2 regions of the Trinickia sp. LjRoot230 genome follow, and region 2 is predicted to be linked to the other one. Evidence: predicted binding sites of a transcription regulator. Region 2 holds the regulator's gene; the other holds the start of a gene.
The links. Region 2 encodes LexA, which represses DNA repair genes until DNA is damaged. Its sites were predicted from a motif close to ACTGTATNNNNATACAGT; they were not measured.
Positions count from the first base shown of each region.

Region 1: the regulator LexA is predicted to act here: its motif matches at 3,361-3,378, upstream of recA (recombinase RecA).

Region 1 is NZ_CAXUQX020000001.1:3,606,729-3,614,262, reverse strand. Features, by position in the region: gene ACSQ20_RS16510 (MFS transporter) at 1-580, opposite strand, end outside; gene ACSQ20_RS16505 (sensor histidine kinase N-terminal domain-containing protein) at 829-2,421, opposite strand; gene ACSQ20_RS16500 (response regulator transcription factor) at 2,429-3,229, opposite strand; gene recA (recombinase RecA) at 3,516-4,586, shown strand; gene recX (recombination regulator RecX) at 4,594-5,241, shown strand; gene ACSQ20_RS16485 (DUF2889 domain-containing protein) at 5,386-6,042, shown strand; gene sucC (ADP-forming succinate--CoA ligase subunit beta) at 6,060-7,229, shown strand; gene sucD (succinate--CoA ligase subunit alpha) at 7,271-7,534, shown strand, end outside.
Region 2 is NZ_CAXUQX020000001.1:2,198,782-2,206,315, reverse strand. Features, by position in the region: gene ACSQ20_RS10315 (hypothetical protein) at 46-468, shown strand; gene ACSQ20_RS10310 (ABC transporter permease) at 529-1,380, opposite strand; gene nodI (nodulation factor ABC transporter ATP-binding protein NodI) at 1,412-2,329, opposite strand; gene ACSQ20_RS10300 (universal stress protein) at 2,547-3,050, shown strand; gene ACSQ20_RS10295 (DUF2939 domain-containing protein) at 3,085-3,729, opposite strand; gene ACSQ20_RS10290 (hypothetical protein) at 3,770-4,087, opposite strand; gene lexA (transcriptional repressor LexA) at 4,105-4,752, opposite strand; gene ACSQ20_RS10280 (sulfate ABC transporter substrate-binding protein) at 5,016-6,005, shown strand; gene cysT (sulfate ABC transporter permease subunit CysT) at 6,056-6,961, shown strand; gene cysW (sulfate ABC transporter permease subunit CysW) at 6,958-7,534, shown strand, end outside.

The DNA of each region.
Region 1 (7,534 bases), 1.4 Mb from region 2:
AGCCCCAAGCGCCGAACGCTTCTTCGCCGATCGATGTGCGCACGCCCAGAATCACGAGCAGCGAAAGGAAGAGGCCGAGTGTGGCCGTGGTCTGAATCCACGAGGTGTAGTAGCCGCGACGGTTGGCCGGCGCATGCTCGGCGACATAGGTCGCGGCACCGCCGTACTCGCCGCCGAGCGCCAAGCCCTGCAGCAACCGCATTGCAATGAAGATGACCGGTGAGGCAAAGCCGATCGACGCATAGCCCGGCAGCAGGCCCACGACGAACGTCGATATCCCCATGATTACGATGGTGATGAGGAACGTGTACTTGCGTCCGACCAAATCACCCAAGCGGCCGAACACCAGCGCGCCGAACGGACGCACGGCAAAACCGGCCGCGAAGCCGAGCAACGTGAAAATGAAGGCCGCCGTCGGATTGACGCCGGAGAAGAAACTCTTGCTGATGAAAGCCGCGAGCGAGCCCGCCAGATAGAAGTCATACCACTCGAAAACCGTGCCGAGTGACGACGCGAAAATCACCCGTTTCTCGTCGCGTGTCATCGGCGCGTGCGAAATTTGGCCGCCTACCGTTGCCATGAGTTTGTCTCCTTGATATTTGGTCTCCGGCCAAACGGCCGCGCTGGGCCCGTTGACTGCCCGTGGTGGATTATTGGGAGGGAAACTTACGGTGGACTGACGTAGCGGATGTCTGCTGGTTTACGCCGATTTAATGGTCAGCTGTTTGGTATAATCGCGCTTCTTCTGTGAAATTGCCGTCATTTTGATGCAATAATCCCTGAAAAATGCGTCTTCTTTTGTGCGGCCACCGGCTGACGGCACGCCTGTCAGGGTAAATCCGGGGCTCCTTCGACGAGAGCGGAGGCGGGGTCGGGAGCAGGGCCGGGCGCGAGGGGCAGGCTGATGCGCACGAGCGTGCCCGCGAGCGGCGGGGAACGCTGATAAACGTTGTCGTCGAATGCGAGCGTGCCGCCGTGCATCGTGACGATCTCGCGCACGATGGAAAGACCGAGCCCGCTGCCGTCACCCTCGCGTCCGAGAATCCGGTAGAACCGTTCGATGACCTTCGGGCGCTCGGCCGGTGCAATGCCAGGCCCCGTGTCCTCGACTTCGAGGTGCGCGAGTTGTTTGTCGCGCTCGGTTTTCACCCGCACGGTGATGCGTCCGCCCGCAGGCGTGTAGCGGATGGCGTTATCGATCACGTTCGAGAGCATCTCGCGCAGCATCACGGCGTTGCCGGCTACCACGACGGGCTCGTCGGGCCCCTCGTAGCCGAGATCCATTTGCTTGGCGAGCGCTGCGCGCACCCAGTCGCGCACGGCAAGCCGTGCCAGATGCGCCACTTCGACCGGCGCGAAAATTTGACCCGACATCCGGTTTTCGGCCCGCGCCAGCGCGAGCAACTGCGTCACGAGCCGCGCGGCCTGGTCGGCGCTCGCGGCGATTTGTTCGAGCGAGAGGCGCACTTCGGGCGAGACGTCTTGCCGCAACGCCAGCTCGGCTTGCGTATGCAGGCCGGCGAGCGGGGTTTTCATCTGATGAGCGGCATCGGCGATGAAGCGCTTTTGCAGGTCGATATTCTGCTCGAGACGAGTCAGCAAATCGTTGAACGAGGTGACGAGCGGCTCGATCTCGGGCGGCGCGCGCTGTGCCTCGAGCGGCGACAGGTCATCTGGCCGGCGCGTGCGCAAGTTGGCTTGCAGCGCGGTGAGCGGCGCAAGCCCGCGCGAGAGGCCGAACCATACCAGAACGATTGCCAGCGGCAAGATCACGAACTGCGGCAGGATCACGCCCTTGATGATGTCGTTGGCAAGCGCGCTGCGTTTGCCGAGCGTCTCGCCCACCTGCACGAGCACGCTTTGCTCGCCGGACGCGGCCGGGAATTCGACGGTCGTATAGGCGATGCGGATGTCGTTGCCGTGCAGCGTGGCATCGCGGAATTCGACAAGGCCGGGCTGAGGACGGTCGTCGTCGGGCGGCAGCGGCAACTCGGACACGCCGGCTACCAGTTCGCCACGTGTGCCGAGTACCTGATAAAAGACCTTGTCGGCGTTGTCGCCGCTCAGAAAGTCGCGTGCCGCGTCAGGTAGCGACAGCTCCGCCACGCCGCCAACCGGATGGATCTGGCGTGCAAGCACATAGGCATCGGTCTCGAGCGCGCGATCGAATGGTCCATTCGCAATCGTCTTCGCGACCAGATACGTCACGGCAATGCTCATCGGCCATAGCAGCAAAAGCGGTGCGAGCATCCAATCGAGAATCTCGCCGAAAAGCGAGCGTGGGCGTCCCGCCGACGCCGTATTGGCTTCATCGGGCGGCGCGAACGGATTGGCCTCGAAGCCGCTCGCTTGCGCAGTCGGGCTTGCCGGCTGGCGAGTGCCGCTGTCGCTGTCGTCGTTGGTGGACACAGGAGAGGCCACGACGCGCCTACTTCGGCGAACGCTTCGAGTTGTCGCCGTTTGTGCCGCTGTCGCCGAGAGAAGTCGTGGCGGCTGCAACCACTGCTGCAGGGGCTGCGCTCGCGTTCCCGTTCGCGGTATCGGCGGATGCACCCTGTGGCGCGGCCGGCTTTTCGAGGCAATAGCCGAGCCCGCGCACGGTAATGATGCGCACGCCGCTTGGCTCGATCTTTTTGCGCAGCCGGTGCACGTAGACTTCGATCGCGTTATTGCTGACTTCCTCGCCCCATTCGCACAGGTGATCCACGAGCTGCTCCTTCGAGACGAGCCGTCCAATCCGCTGCAGCAGCACTTCGAGCACGCCGAGTTCGCGCGCGGAAAGATCGAGCACTTGTTCGCTCACGTAGGCGACGCGCCCAACCTGATCGAATGCAAGCGAGCCATGCCGCACGACGGTCGGGCCGCCGCCCGAGCCGCGGCGCGTGAGCGCGCGTACGCGCGCTTCCAGTTCGTTCAGATTGAACGGCTTGGCCATGTAATCGTCGGCGCCGAGATCGAGCCCCTTGACGCGTTGGTCGACGCTGTCGGCGGCCGTCAGGATCAGCACCGGCAAGCTCGAGTTGCGCGCGCGCAGGCGTCGCAGCACCTCGAGCCCCGACATATACGGCAGGCCCAAATCGAGGATCAGCAAGTCGAACGTCTGCATCGACAAGGCGGCGTCTGCTTCGCTGCCACCCTTCACGTGATCAACGGCATAGCCCGATTGGCGGAGTGATCGAACGAGGCCGTCCGCGAGTATGCTGTCGTCTTCGGCAATGAGTATTCGCATGATGCGCCGGCGCGCTGGTGAAGGCCCCGCGCCGCAGTCTCCGATGTATTTGTGTGTAATCACGGTGGCTCGGGAATGTCACTGCGCTCATTGCCGCAGCAAATCCGCAACGCGTCGGGCTTGCAAAGAACCCTGTTTTTTTATACAGTGTCTGCGTTTCGCGTGTTCGCTGGCAAAACCGAGAAAAAGCGCGAGAAAAAGCGCGAGAAAAAGCGACGTTTTTTCTCGCTGATTTTCGTGCCGGCCCCTCGCCGCAGATGCCGCTCATCATAGCAAAGGACGATTCATGGAAGAAAGCAAGAAAGGCTCGGCTGGACTGACGGCTGAAAAGAGCAAGGCGTTGGCCGCCGCGCTCGCGCAGATCGAAAAGCAGTTCGGCAAAGGGTCGGTCATGCGGCTCGGCGATGGCGAAGTGGCCGAAGATATCCAGGTTGTCTCGACTGGCTCGCTCGGCCTCGACGTCGCTCTTGGCGTGGGCGGCTTGCCGCGCGGGCGCGTGGTCGAGATCTACGGCCCGGAATCGTCGGGTAAAACCACGTTGACGCTGCAAGTGATTGCCGAGATGCAGAAGCTGGGCGGCACGGCCGCGTTTATCGACGCCGAACACGCGCTCGATATCCAATATGCGGGCAAGCTTGGTGTCAACGTCAATGATCTGCTGGTTTCGCAGCCCGATACGGGCGAACAGGCGCTTGAAATTGCCGATGCGCTCGTGCGTTCGGGGTCAATCGACATGATCGTGATCGACTCGGTGGCGGCACTCGTGCCGAAGGCCGAAATCGAAGGCGAAATGGGCGATTCCCTGCCGGGCTTGCAGGCGCGTCTGATGTCGCAGGCGTTGCGCAAGCTCACGGGTACGATCAAGCGCACGAACTGCCTCGTGATCTTCATCAACCAGATCCGTATGAAGATCGGCGTGATGTTCGGCAACCCCGAAACCACAACGGGCGGCAACGCGCTCAAGTTCTATGCATCGGTGCGGCTCGACATTCGCCGTGTGGGTTCGATCAAGAAGAATGACGAGGTCATCGGCAACGAAACGCGGGTGAAGGTGGTCAAGAACAAGGTTGCGCCGCCGTTTCGCGAAGCAATCTTCGACATCCTCTATGGCGAAGGTATTTCACGCCAAGGCGAAATTATCGATCTCGGTGTGCAGGCAAAGATCGTCGACAAGGCCGGCGCCTGGTACAGCTATAACGGCGAGCGAATCGGCCAGGGCAAGGACAACGCACGTGAATTTCTGCGCGAAAACGCCGATATGGCACGCGAGATCGAAAACCGCATTCGCGAGTCGCTTGGTGTGAATTCGATGCCGACGGTAGCCGTCAGCGCCGAAGTCGTCGACGAAAAGGAGTAAGCGCTGCGTGATACGCAAGGCTCGCTTTGGGTTGGGCGCCGGTGGGTCGGGCGCTGGTGGGTTGGGCGCCGATGCCCGCAGCCGGCGCTCGATTGACGATGCAAACCGAAACGCAAGCAAAAGCGAGCCGCCGGATAACGGCGGCGATCCGCTTGATCCTGCATCGATAGATGATTCGTCTGATGCAGGGCGACGCGGCGCCCGCGTTGGGCGTTCGCTCAAAGCGCGCGCGCTCGACTATCTTTCCAAGCGCGAGCACAGTCGCGCCGAATTGTTGCGTAAGCTGGCGCCGTTTGCCCAAGAGGGGGATTCGATCGAAACACTCGTCGATTCGCTCGAGAAGGAGGGCTGGCTGTCCGATGCACGGTTTGTCGAGAGCATCGTCCATCGGCGCGCCGCGCGCATGGGCAGCGCACGGATCGTAAGCGAGCTGCGCCAGCATGCCGTACCGGACGCGCTCGTTGCCGCAGCCGGCAACGAGCTTCGCGAGACGGAGTTCGCGCGGGCGCAAGCTGTCTGGCGTAAAAAGTATGGGCACATGCCGCAAACGCCTGCCGAGCGAGCGAAGCAAGGACGCTTTATGGCCATGCGCGGGTTTTCGCGGGCAATCATCGTCCAAGTGCTCAAAGGCGAGGACGACTGGGGCGATGACTAATCCGGGTCTCTGCCACCTTGATCCCTCCTGCATGGGTCCGCAAGCGGGCAAGAAGGGGTCATAAGCGAGCCGCGAGCGCGCCGTAAACGCCGCTTCCCACTATGCTAAAATCCCCCGGTTTCCTCTCCAGCCGTCTCCCCTCGCATGCCGCTTTCCCCGCCTGTATCCCGCCAGTTGCGCCATCGTCGCGCAATCCGAGCGGAAGCTTTCGAGCGTGGGGACGGTCTCTGGGATATCGAGGCGTGTCTGACCGATCATAAGCCTCGTGACGTCGTGCTCGCGCCCGGTGTCCGGCCCAATGGCCTGCCGATCCATGAACTTTGGCTCCGCATCACGATCGATCGCAAGCTTACTGTCGTCGATGCCGAAGCATCGTCCGACTGGGTGCCGTATCCCGGTCACTGCGAAGCCCCGAATTCTGCCTACCGTGCCCTCATCGGGCTCAACCTTCTCGATAACTTCCACCGCCGGGTGCGCCGCCTCCTCGACGCAAGAACGGGCTGTACCCACCTCACCGAGCTGTGCGCTGTATTGCCGACCGCTGCGATCCAAGCATTCGCCGGCGACGTCTGGCGCACGCGCGATTGCGGCGCTAATAGCATCGACGAGAGCGAGCCGCCATTTCAGCTCGACCGATGTCAGGCGCTGCGGTTCGACGGCGAGGCGGTCCGGCAGTTTTATCCGCGCTGGTATGGTCATGCGCCACGCAGCCATTCAGACGCCGACGGCACGCCAATGCGTGCACCGCGCGCTGCCGGCCGGAAGGAAATCAGCGATTTCGACGTTCAATCCAACTCTTAGACTGAAGGGAATCACGCATGAAGATTCACGAGTACCAGGGTAAGGAAATCCTGCGAAAATTCGGCGTCGCAGTGCCACGCGGCAAGCCGGTGTTTTCCGTGGATGACGCGGTGAAAGCCGCTGAGGAGCTGGGCGGCCCGGTTTGGGTCGTCAAGGCGCAAATTCACGCGGGCGGCCGCGGCAAGGGCGGCGGCGTGAAGGTTGCGAAGTCGATCGATCAGGTGCGCGAGTATGCGAACCAGATCCTCGGCATGCAGCTCGTCACGCACCAGACCAGCGCGGAAGGCCAGAAGGTGAACCGGCTTCTGATCGAAGAAGGCGCGGACATCAAGAAGGAACTCTATATCGGCCTCGTGATCGACCGCGTTTCGCAAAAGGTCGTCGTCATGGCGTCGAGCGAAGGCGGCATGGACATCGAGGAAGTGGCTGCAAAGACGCCTGAGGCGATCCATAAAGCTGCTGTTGACCCGGCGACGGGCCTCACGGATGCTCAGGCTGACGACCTCGCGAAGAAGATCGGCGTGCCTGACGCATCGGTGCCGCAAGCGCGAACGATCCTTCAAGGTCTTTACAAAGCGTTTTGGGAAACGGACGCGTCGCTTGCTGAAATCAACCCGCTGATTCTGACGGGCGACGGCAAGGTGATCGCGCTCGATGCGAAGTTCAACTTCGATTCGAATGCGCTGTTCCGTCACCCCGAAATCGTGGCCTACCGCGATCTGGACGAAGAAGACCCGGCCGAAGTCGAAGCCTCGAAGTTCGATCTGGCCTACATCTCGCTCGATGGCAACATTGGCTGCCTCGTCAACGGCGCCGGTCTTGCGATGGCGACGATGGACACCATCAAGCTGTTCGGCGGCGAGCCGGCGAACTTCCTCGACGTCGGCGGTGGCGCGACGACGGAGAAGGTCACCGAAGCCTTCAAGCTCATGCTGAAGAACCCTGGCCTCAAAGCCATTCTCGTCAATATCTTCGGCGGCATCATGCGCTGCGACGTGATCGCGGAAGGCGTCATTGCCGCGTCGAAGGCCGTGCACCTGCAAGTGCCGCTCGTCGTGCGCATGAAGGGTACCAACGAGGATCTCGGCAAGAAGATGCTTGCCGAGTCGGGACTGCCGATCATCGCGGCGGACAGCATGGAAGAGGCTGCGCAGAAGGTCGTCGCGGCTGCCGAGGGCGCGGCGTAAGCCGCCGCCCACGCGCCACGGATACGAACAGAGGTCAATACATGTCGATTCTGATTAATAAAGACACGAAGGTCATCACGCAGGGCATCACCGGCAAGACCGGACAGTTCCATACGCGCGCATGCCGCGAATACGCAAACGGTCGCGAAGCGTTCGTTGCCGGCGTGAACCCGAAAAAGGCTGGCGAAGATTTCGAAGGCATTCCGATCTACGCGAGCGTGAAAGAGGCAAAGGCCGAAACCGGCGCCACGGTTTCTGTCATCTATGTGCCGCCTGCGGGAGCCGCTGCCGCAATCTGGGAAGCG
Region 2 (7,534 bases):
GATGGCACCGCCGGCTGTCGTGGACAAATCTATTGGAAAAATGAAATGAGCAAGCAAAAGACCAATCCGAAACTCGAACAGGCGTTGACCCGTGGCGACCTCGCCATCCGGCAGGCAAACTCCGCGCGTGCCACCGCGCTGCTTCGCGCACTGTCGAAAATGGTCGTCGAAGCGTGTGCGACGATCGGCGTCGAAGCCTCGACGTCCATTCCTGACGGCGACCGCGTCTATGACCCGCACAACGGCGTCTGGCCACAAGTGTTGCTCGTCTCGCTCGACGGACCCGTCGAAACCTCCGACCCCGACGAACTGCGCAAAGTCTGGCTGCTCGCCGACCGGCCCGAAGTGGTATTTCGCGTCGAATGGCAACGCGCCGACGGCAGGGTCGGTCGGCATGAAGCGCGTCCGCTTGCGACGGTTGCCTTTCTCAGCGACGTCGAAATTCCATGGGGCGACGACGAGCAATAACGCGTACGCCGGGAGCCGGACGTCGCACCTTGCACTTGCTCCGATGCACAACGCCGGTGCTTAACGCATCATCCTGCGGCGAAAGAGCGCGGCACAGAGCAGAAACGGCGCAATGGCGTAGACCGCCAGCACGGCAAGATGAAGCACGATATTCGAAGGCGGCTGCCCCAGCATCACGGGGCGGATGAGTTCGACGGCATGGGCCAGCGGCAGCGCGAGCGCCGCATGGCGGACCGGGGCCGGCAGTTGCGTGAGCGGAAAAAAGACGCCCGAGAGCAGCAGCATCGGCGTAATAACAAGCGTTTGATAGAACATAAAGAAGTCGTACGACGGTGCGAGCGCTGTCACCACCATCGCGAGGCTCGCGAACGCAACGCCCGCCAGCGCGATGACGGGCAGCGCCCACAACATCGATGGAAACCTTGCGTAACCAAGCACGCCCGCCACAAGCATGATGGCGGCGCCGGACAGCACGGCCTTGCTGCCCGCCCATGCGACTTCACCGACGACGATGTCGCCAAGCGTCAACGGCGTGTGCATGATGGCCTCCCAAGTACGCTGAACATGCATGCGCGAGAAGCTCGAATACATGGCTTCGAAGCTGGCCGACATCATCACGCTCGAGGCCACGGTGCCCGCTGCCAGAAAAGCGATATAAGGCACACCACCGACTTCTCCGACCATCAGGCCGAGCCCAAAGCCAAGGCCGAACAGGTAGATCATCGGGTCGGCGAGATTGCCGAACATCGATGCCAGCGCCAGTTTGCGCCAGACAAGATAATTGCGGCGCCACACGGCCATCCAATTCGTTGCGTTCGCCGGCAATGCAACGCGCAAGCGGCGGCCCGTGCGCTGCGGCGGGTTTGCCTGGGCTGCCGTGGCGGTGGTGCGGCCGGTGGAAGCACTGCTCATCGTCAGGCTGTCTCTTCGCTGCGCGTGCTTTTCAGTCATCTTGCATCTCGCGGCCGGTTAAACGGAGGAACACGTCTTCAAGGTTGGCGGGGCGGTGCAAATAGCGCAACCCGGGCCGCCCAGCGATGCGCGTGTTGACTGCGCCTGGCTCGCGCACGTAGCAAAAGAGCGTTTCACCGCTGATTTCGGTACGTTCCGCGAAAGGCGCAAGTTCCTCGCGCAGCGCCTCGGGGGACGGCCCGTATATCTCGATCACGTCGCAGCCGATCTCGGCTGAAATGAGCGCATCCGGCGCACCTTCCGCAATCTTGCGCCCTTCTTCGATAATGCACAGGCGATCGCAAAGACGTTCGGCCTCTTCCATGAAGTGGGTCGTCAGCAAAATGGTTTTGCCGCGCGACAGCAGTGAACGTAGCCGTTCCCAGATCAAATGCCGCGCCTGCGGGTCGAGGCCAGTGGTCGGCTCATCCATGATCAATACATCGGGATCGTTGATCAGCGCACGCGCGAGTGTCAGACGCCGCTTCATGCCGCCCGACAACTCCGCAACGCGTGCGTCAGCCTTGCTCTCGAGTCGGGCGAATTCGAGCAGATCGGGAACAATGGCCCGCGTCTTGCTGGTCGATAAGCCGAAGTAGCGGCCAAACACGAGCAGATTCTCGCGCACGGTGAAATCGGGATCGAGATTATCGAACTGCGGGACCACGCCCACCCGCAATCGGGCAAAGCGAGCGCGGGCCGGTATTGCTTCGCCGCACAGCACGATAGCGCCCGTGTCCGGCTCGGTGATGCCGAGCAGCATCTTGAGCGTCGTGGTTTTACCTGCGCCATTTGGCCCGAGCAAGCCGTAGCATTCGCCGGTGCGCACGTGAAACGTCAAGCCATCGACCACGGTTTTGTCACCGTAATGCTTTTTGACTTCGGAAAATTCGATAGCGTTATTCGACATGGGAGCGACAACGATGGACAAGCGATGGACGAAAGGGCCATGCCAAACGCGCGGCACCTCATTCTATGGTATCGAAGCGGTGCATCTCGTTCCGCCATGCCATTTGTGAGTGCGTTCGCGCGACCGCACTAGGCGTTTTCCATCTCTTGCAAGTCGAATCGCGGCGCACCATGATTCAAACGAATGTCTGCGGTTGACGCGGAAAAGGGAGGCCACCATGGCAAGTTACAACAAGATTCTGCTCTGTTATGACGGCACGCGCGAAGGCCGCAAGGCACTGCGCTGCGGTGCCGATCTCGCCCTCGATCTCAAGGCCGAGACGCATTTACTGTCAGTCGTCGATATGCGAACGAGCATTGCGCAAAGCGCCGGGCTGCTGACCGACGTGGCCTGCGGCCGCTTTGAAGATGCGGCGCGTGAAATACTGCAAGAAGGCGTGGATTGGCTCGCCGAACGCGGTGTGAGTGCCCACGGGCATTTCGCGTTCGGACATCCGATCGATGAGATCGCTCGGCTGGCAGCCGACTTGAAAGTCGATCTTGTCGTGGTGGGGCACCGTACGCGTAGCGGCTTGTCGCGGTGGTGGATGGGGTCAGGCAATACGCTGTTGCTCGACCGTGTGTCATGCAGCATTTTGGTCGCTGTATCGGCGGCGCACGAGCAGGAACCGGTAGCGGCAGTGCCCGCTCAAGCTGGGGCAGGGGCCGGCACAGAGAGCTGACCGCGCGTTTTGCCGACGATGCCTTGCTTTCGGCTCACTGGTTCAAATTGACGCCAACGAGCTTCCATGAGAACCAGCCGTCGCGGTGCAGGATCACGCTATACGGGCGGCTTGCAGCGTCACGGCGGTAGGTCACGACAAACTCGTCGATTGCGCGATAACCCGCGGCAGCGCGCGGAGGCTGTGCCGGTGCTTGGGATTCGGCTTGCGCAGGCGGGGCGCCTTCCGAGCTAGACTGTGCTGTATCAGCCGGCGCCTGCTGTGCAGATGGCGGCGCCGGGGGTGTCTCGCCAGGTTCTCCGCGAGGCGGCATGCCGTCGAGCAGTGCCGCTACGCCGTCGGGTGTCGCATATGCGTCGACGAGCGGCCCGATCAGCGCCATGCCGACGAGCGCACCTAATGCAGCGAACGGATGGTCCCGCTTTTGGGCATCGATGCGCCGGGCCAACAGTTCGGTCACTTGTTGTTTTAAGCTGATCTGCAACGCAGGGTAATCGACATATCGATTGACCGTATCGGCATCGCGCGCATCGGCCGCACGCTTGAGCCGATCGAGCACAAGATAGGGCGACGCATAGGCGTACGCCACGATGGCAAAAATGACGACGGCCACCAACACCCCTGCCACGAGGGCGAAGGGATGGCGGCGTCCGGCACGTGGGTTGTCGTTTTTTATCATGGACCAGAGGCTTATTCCGATAGGGGCTAGCACCCCGGCTTTAGCCAAGGGTGGCGGGCCGCAAACCCGCTTTTTCCTCGTCGATACAGCGATCTATCATCCTGCATACCGCATCGATGGTTCCGACCAAAATGACGCGCGAAGCGCCATGGTACACGCGTACCGGTGCACGGCGTGCCGCCTCGGCATGCAAGGCGCTGTTGAGTGATACGCGCGCAAACGCGGGCATCGTCGCCGGTTGTGCAGGCAGCGCGGGTTCCGACGGGAATGCATCGATTGGCGGGCAAGCGATGAGGCTGCGCAGATGCCGCAGCCGGCCGAAGCGACGAAAAGGCATGAGGCGGGCAAGGCGATCCATGACGACTCCCGTGATATTCAAAATTCGGTTGGGCGAATGAGGCCGACGGCAATGCCTTCGAGCGCGAAATCCGCAGTGCCGGCCTTCACAAAGATGTTCTCGTAATCAGGGTTTTCGGCGATCAACTCGATGCCGTCGGACCGACGCTTCAGACGCTTGACGGTGACGTCGTCCCCGATGCGCGCGACGATGATTTGCCCGTCCTTCGCCTCGCTACGCTTTTGCACCGCGAGCAGATCGCCATCGAAGATGCCTGCGTCACGCATCGACAGCCCGCGCACCTTCAGCAGGTAGTCCGGTTTGCTCGAAAAAAGCGCCGGGTCGCACGCGTAGTGCTGCGAGATATGCTCCTGAGCCAGGATCGGGCTACCCGCTGCGACGCGCCCGACCAGCGGCAGCGACAACTGCATCAGCGCCGCGTGCGGCAATGTCAATTGTCGTGGCGCGTCCTCACCCGCCAGAAGCCGAATGCCGCGCGATGCGCCGGCCGCAAGCTCAATCGCCCCTTTACGCGCCAGCGCGCGCAGGTGTTCCTCCGCTGAATTGGCCGAGCTGAAGCCAAGCGCGGCCGCGATCTCCGCGCGGGTAGGCGGAAAGCCGCTGTGCTCGATCGATTGCCGGATCAAGTCGAAAACCTGCTGCTGTCGTGCTGTCAGTTTGATCATGGGCTCACTGTATGAATGAACAGGTGGCTGTATTTTTATACAGTATCGCCGCGATTTCAAGTAAACGTTGCGACCCTAGCCGTCTAGTTGCTCTTAGCAGTTTTTCGTATAAAAAAATGAATAATCATTCGTTTCAGATATAAGGCCTATTGGCTAGACTCGCCCGATCTTGGATAGAAACGCCGAACGGCGAAGGGGCTCGAATGAGCAAATGGGGAACGGGTTGGTCCGGCGCGCGTCGCTGGGCATTGCGCGTGTGGGAGATGAGCGCCGCAGCGGTGCTGGTGCTGGGGGCGACTGTGGCTGTGCCGGCGCTCGCGCAGACGACGCTTCTAAATGTCTCGTACGACCCGACGCGCGAGCTCTACCAGGAAATAGACAAAGCGTTTGCCGCGCAGTGGAAGGCGCAGACAGGCGAGTCGGTCGCAATCCGGCAATCGCACGGTGGCTCGGGCGCACAGGCGCGCTCGGTGCTCGATGGTCTGCAAGCCGATGTGGTGACCCTCGGGCTCGCCTACGACATCGACGTGCTCGCCGCGCGCGGCCTTATTGCGCCCGATTGGCAAAAACGTCTGCCCGATAACGCGACGCCTTATACGTCGACAATCGTATTCCTCGTGCGCCATGGCAACCCGAAGCACATCAAGGACTGGGACGATCTGGTCAAGCCTGGCGTGTCGATCGTCACGCCGAACCCCAAGACCTCGGGTGGCGCGCGCTGGAACTACCTGGCGGCTTGGGCCTTTGCGCTCAATCGGCCCGGCGGCGACGCGGCGCAGGCCAAGGCATTCGTCACCCAGCTTTATCGCAACGCCGGAGTGCTCGATTCAGGCGCGCGCGGCGCGACAACCAGCTTTGTCCAGCGAGGTTTGGGCGATGTGCTGATCGCATGGGAAAACGAGGCGTTCCTCGTGCAAAAAGAGTTCGGCGCCGACAAGTTCGACATCGTCGTGCCGTCGGCCAGCATTCTCGCCGAGCCGCCGGTTGCCGTCGTCGACCAAGTGGTTGCCAAACGCGGCACGCGCAAGCTGTCCGAAGCCTATTTGCGGTTCCTTTATAGCGATGAGGGGCAACGGATTGCCGCTCGCAACTTCTATCGCCCGCGTTCGACGAAGGTACCCGCTGAACTGACGGCGCGGTTTCCAAAGCTCAAGCTCTATACCGTCGATGCAACCTTCGGCGGGTGGACGCAAGCGCAAAAGACGCATTTTGCCGATGGCGGCGTTTTCGATTCGATCTATCAGCCGCATTGAACTAGCGGTTTGACATTCGCGCCGTAGCGCCACCCAACCCGGACTGAATCATGACGACGTTCGCTTTTCGCAAGCCCGGCGCGTTGCCAGGCTTCGGCATGACGCTGGGCCTCACGCTGACTTATCTGAGCCTGATCGTGCTGATCCCGCTTGCCGCCGTTTTTTTCAAGGCGGCCACGCTCGATAGCGCACGGTTTTTCGCGGCCGTCGCGTCACCGCGCGTGGTGGCCTCGTATCGGCTGACGTTCGGCGCCGCCGGCCTCGCTGCGCTGATCAACGGCGGGTTCGGCATGCTCGTGGCGTGGGTGCTCGTGCGTTATCGGTTTCCCGGCAAGCAGATCGTCGATGCGATCGTCGATCTGCCGTTCGCGCTGCCGACAGCCGTGGCGGGCATAGCGCTCGCCGCTGTCTACGCCGAAAACGGCTGGATCGGGCAGTGGCTCGTACCTCTCGGCATGAAGGTGGCATTCACGCCGCTCGGCGTGTTGGTTGCGATGACGTTCATCAGCTTGCCCTTCGTCGTGCGAACCGTTCAGCCGGTGCTCGCGGAGTTCGAAGCCGCTCAGGAAGAGGCCGCCGCTTGCCTGGGCGCCTCGCGCGTGCAGACGTTCGTGCGCGTGGTGCTCCCGGCGCTCGTGCCGGCACTGCTGACCGGCATCGCGCTGGCGTTTGCGCGCGCGCTTGGCGAATACGGTTCCATCATTTTCATCGCCGGCAATATCCCGATGAAGTCCGAAGTCACTTCGCTGATCATCATCACCAAGCTCGAGCAATACGACTATGCCGGTGCAACCGCGCTTGCTGTCGCGATGCTCGTTGCGTCGTTTGCGATCCTCTTGGCCATCAACGTGCTGCAGTGGCATTGGCAGCGTCGAACGAGTGGTTCGGGGCGCGGCCGCGCGAGGCCGGCCGCTGCGTCGGTGTCGCATGTAATCGCGCCAGGAGCGTCGCGATGAACCGACTCGCTGCCGTTGTCGAGCCGCTCCGTGTGCGGCGCCATCACACTCGAGCTACGCCTGATACGCGCGCGCTTGCGCTCGAACGGCGCCGCACCGGCATCCCGGCGCTCGCCGTGCGCTGGACGCTGATCGCCATCGCGCTGCTGTTTCTTGGGCTCTTTCTGGTGGTGCCGCTCGTCGCGGTGTTTGCGCAAGCGCTGAGCAAGGGCGTCGACTTTTACTTCGATGCGCTCGCGCAACCCGATGCCCGGGCCGCGATGGCACTCACGCTCGGCGTGGCGGCCATCGCGGTGCCGCTCAATCTCGTTTTTGGCCTCGCGGCGTCCTGGGCCATCGCAAAGTTCGAATTTCGAGGCCGTGCGTTGCTCACGACATTGATCGATCTGCCGTTTTCTGTTTCGCCGGTGATTTCCGGCGTGATCTACGTGCTGCTCTTTGGCGCGCAGGGCTGGCTCGGTCCCTGGCTTGCGCAACACGACGTGCAGATTGTGTTCGCGGTGCCCGGCATCGTGCTCGCCACTCTCTTCGTCACATTCCCATTCGTGGCGCGCGAGTTGATCCCGCTGATGC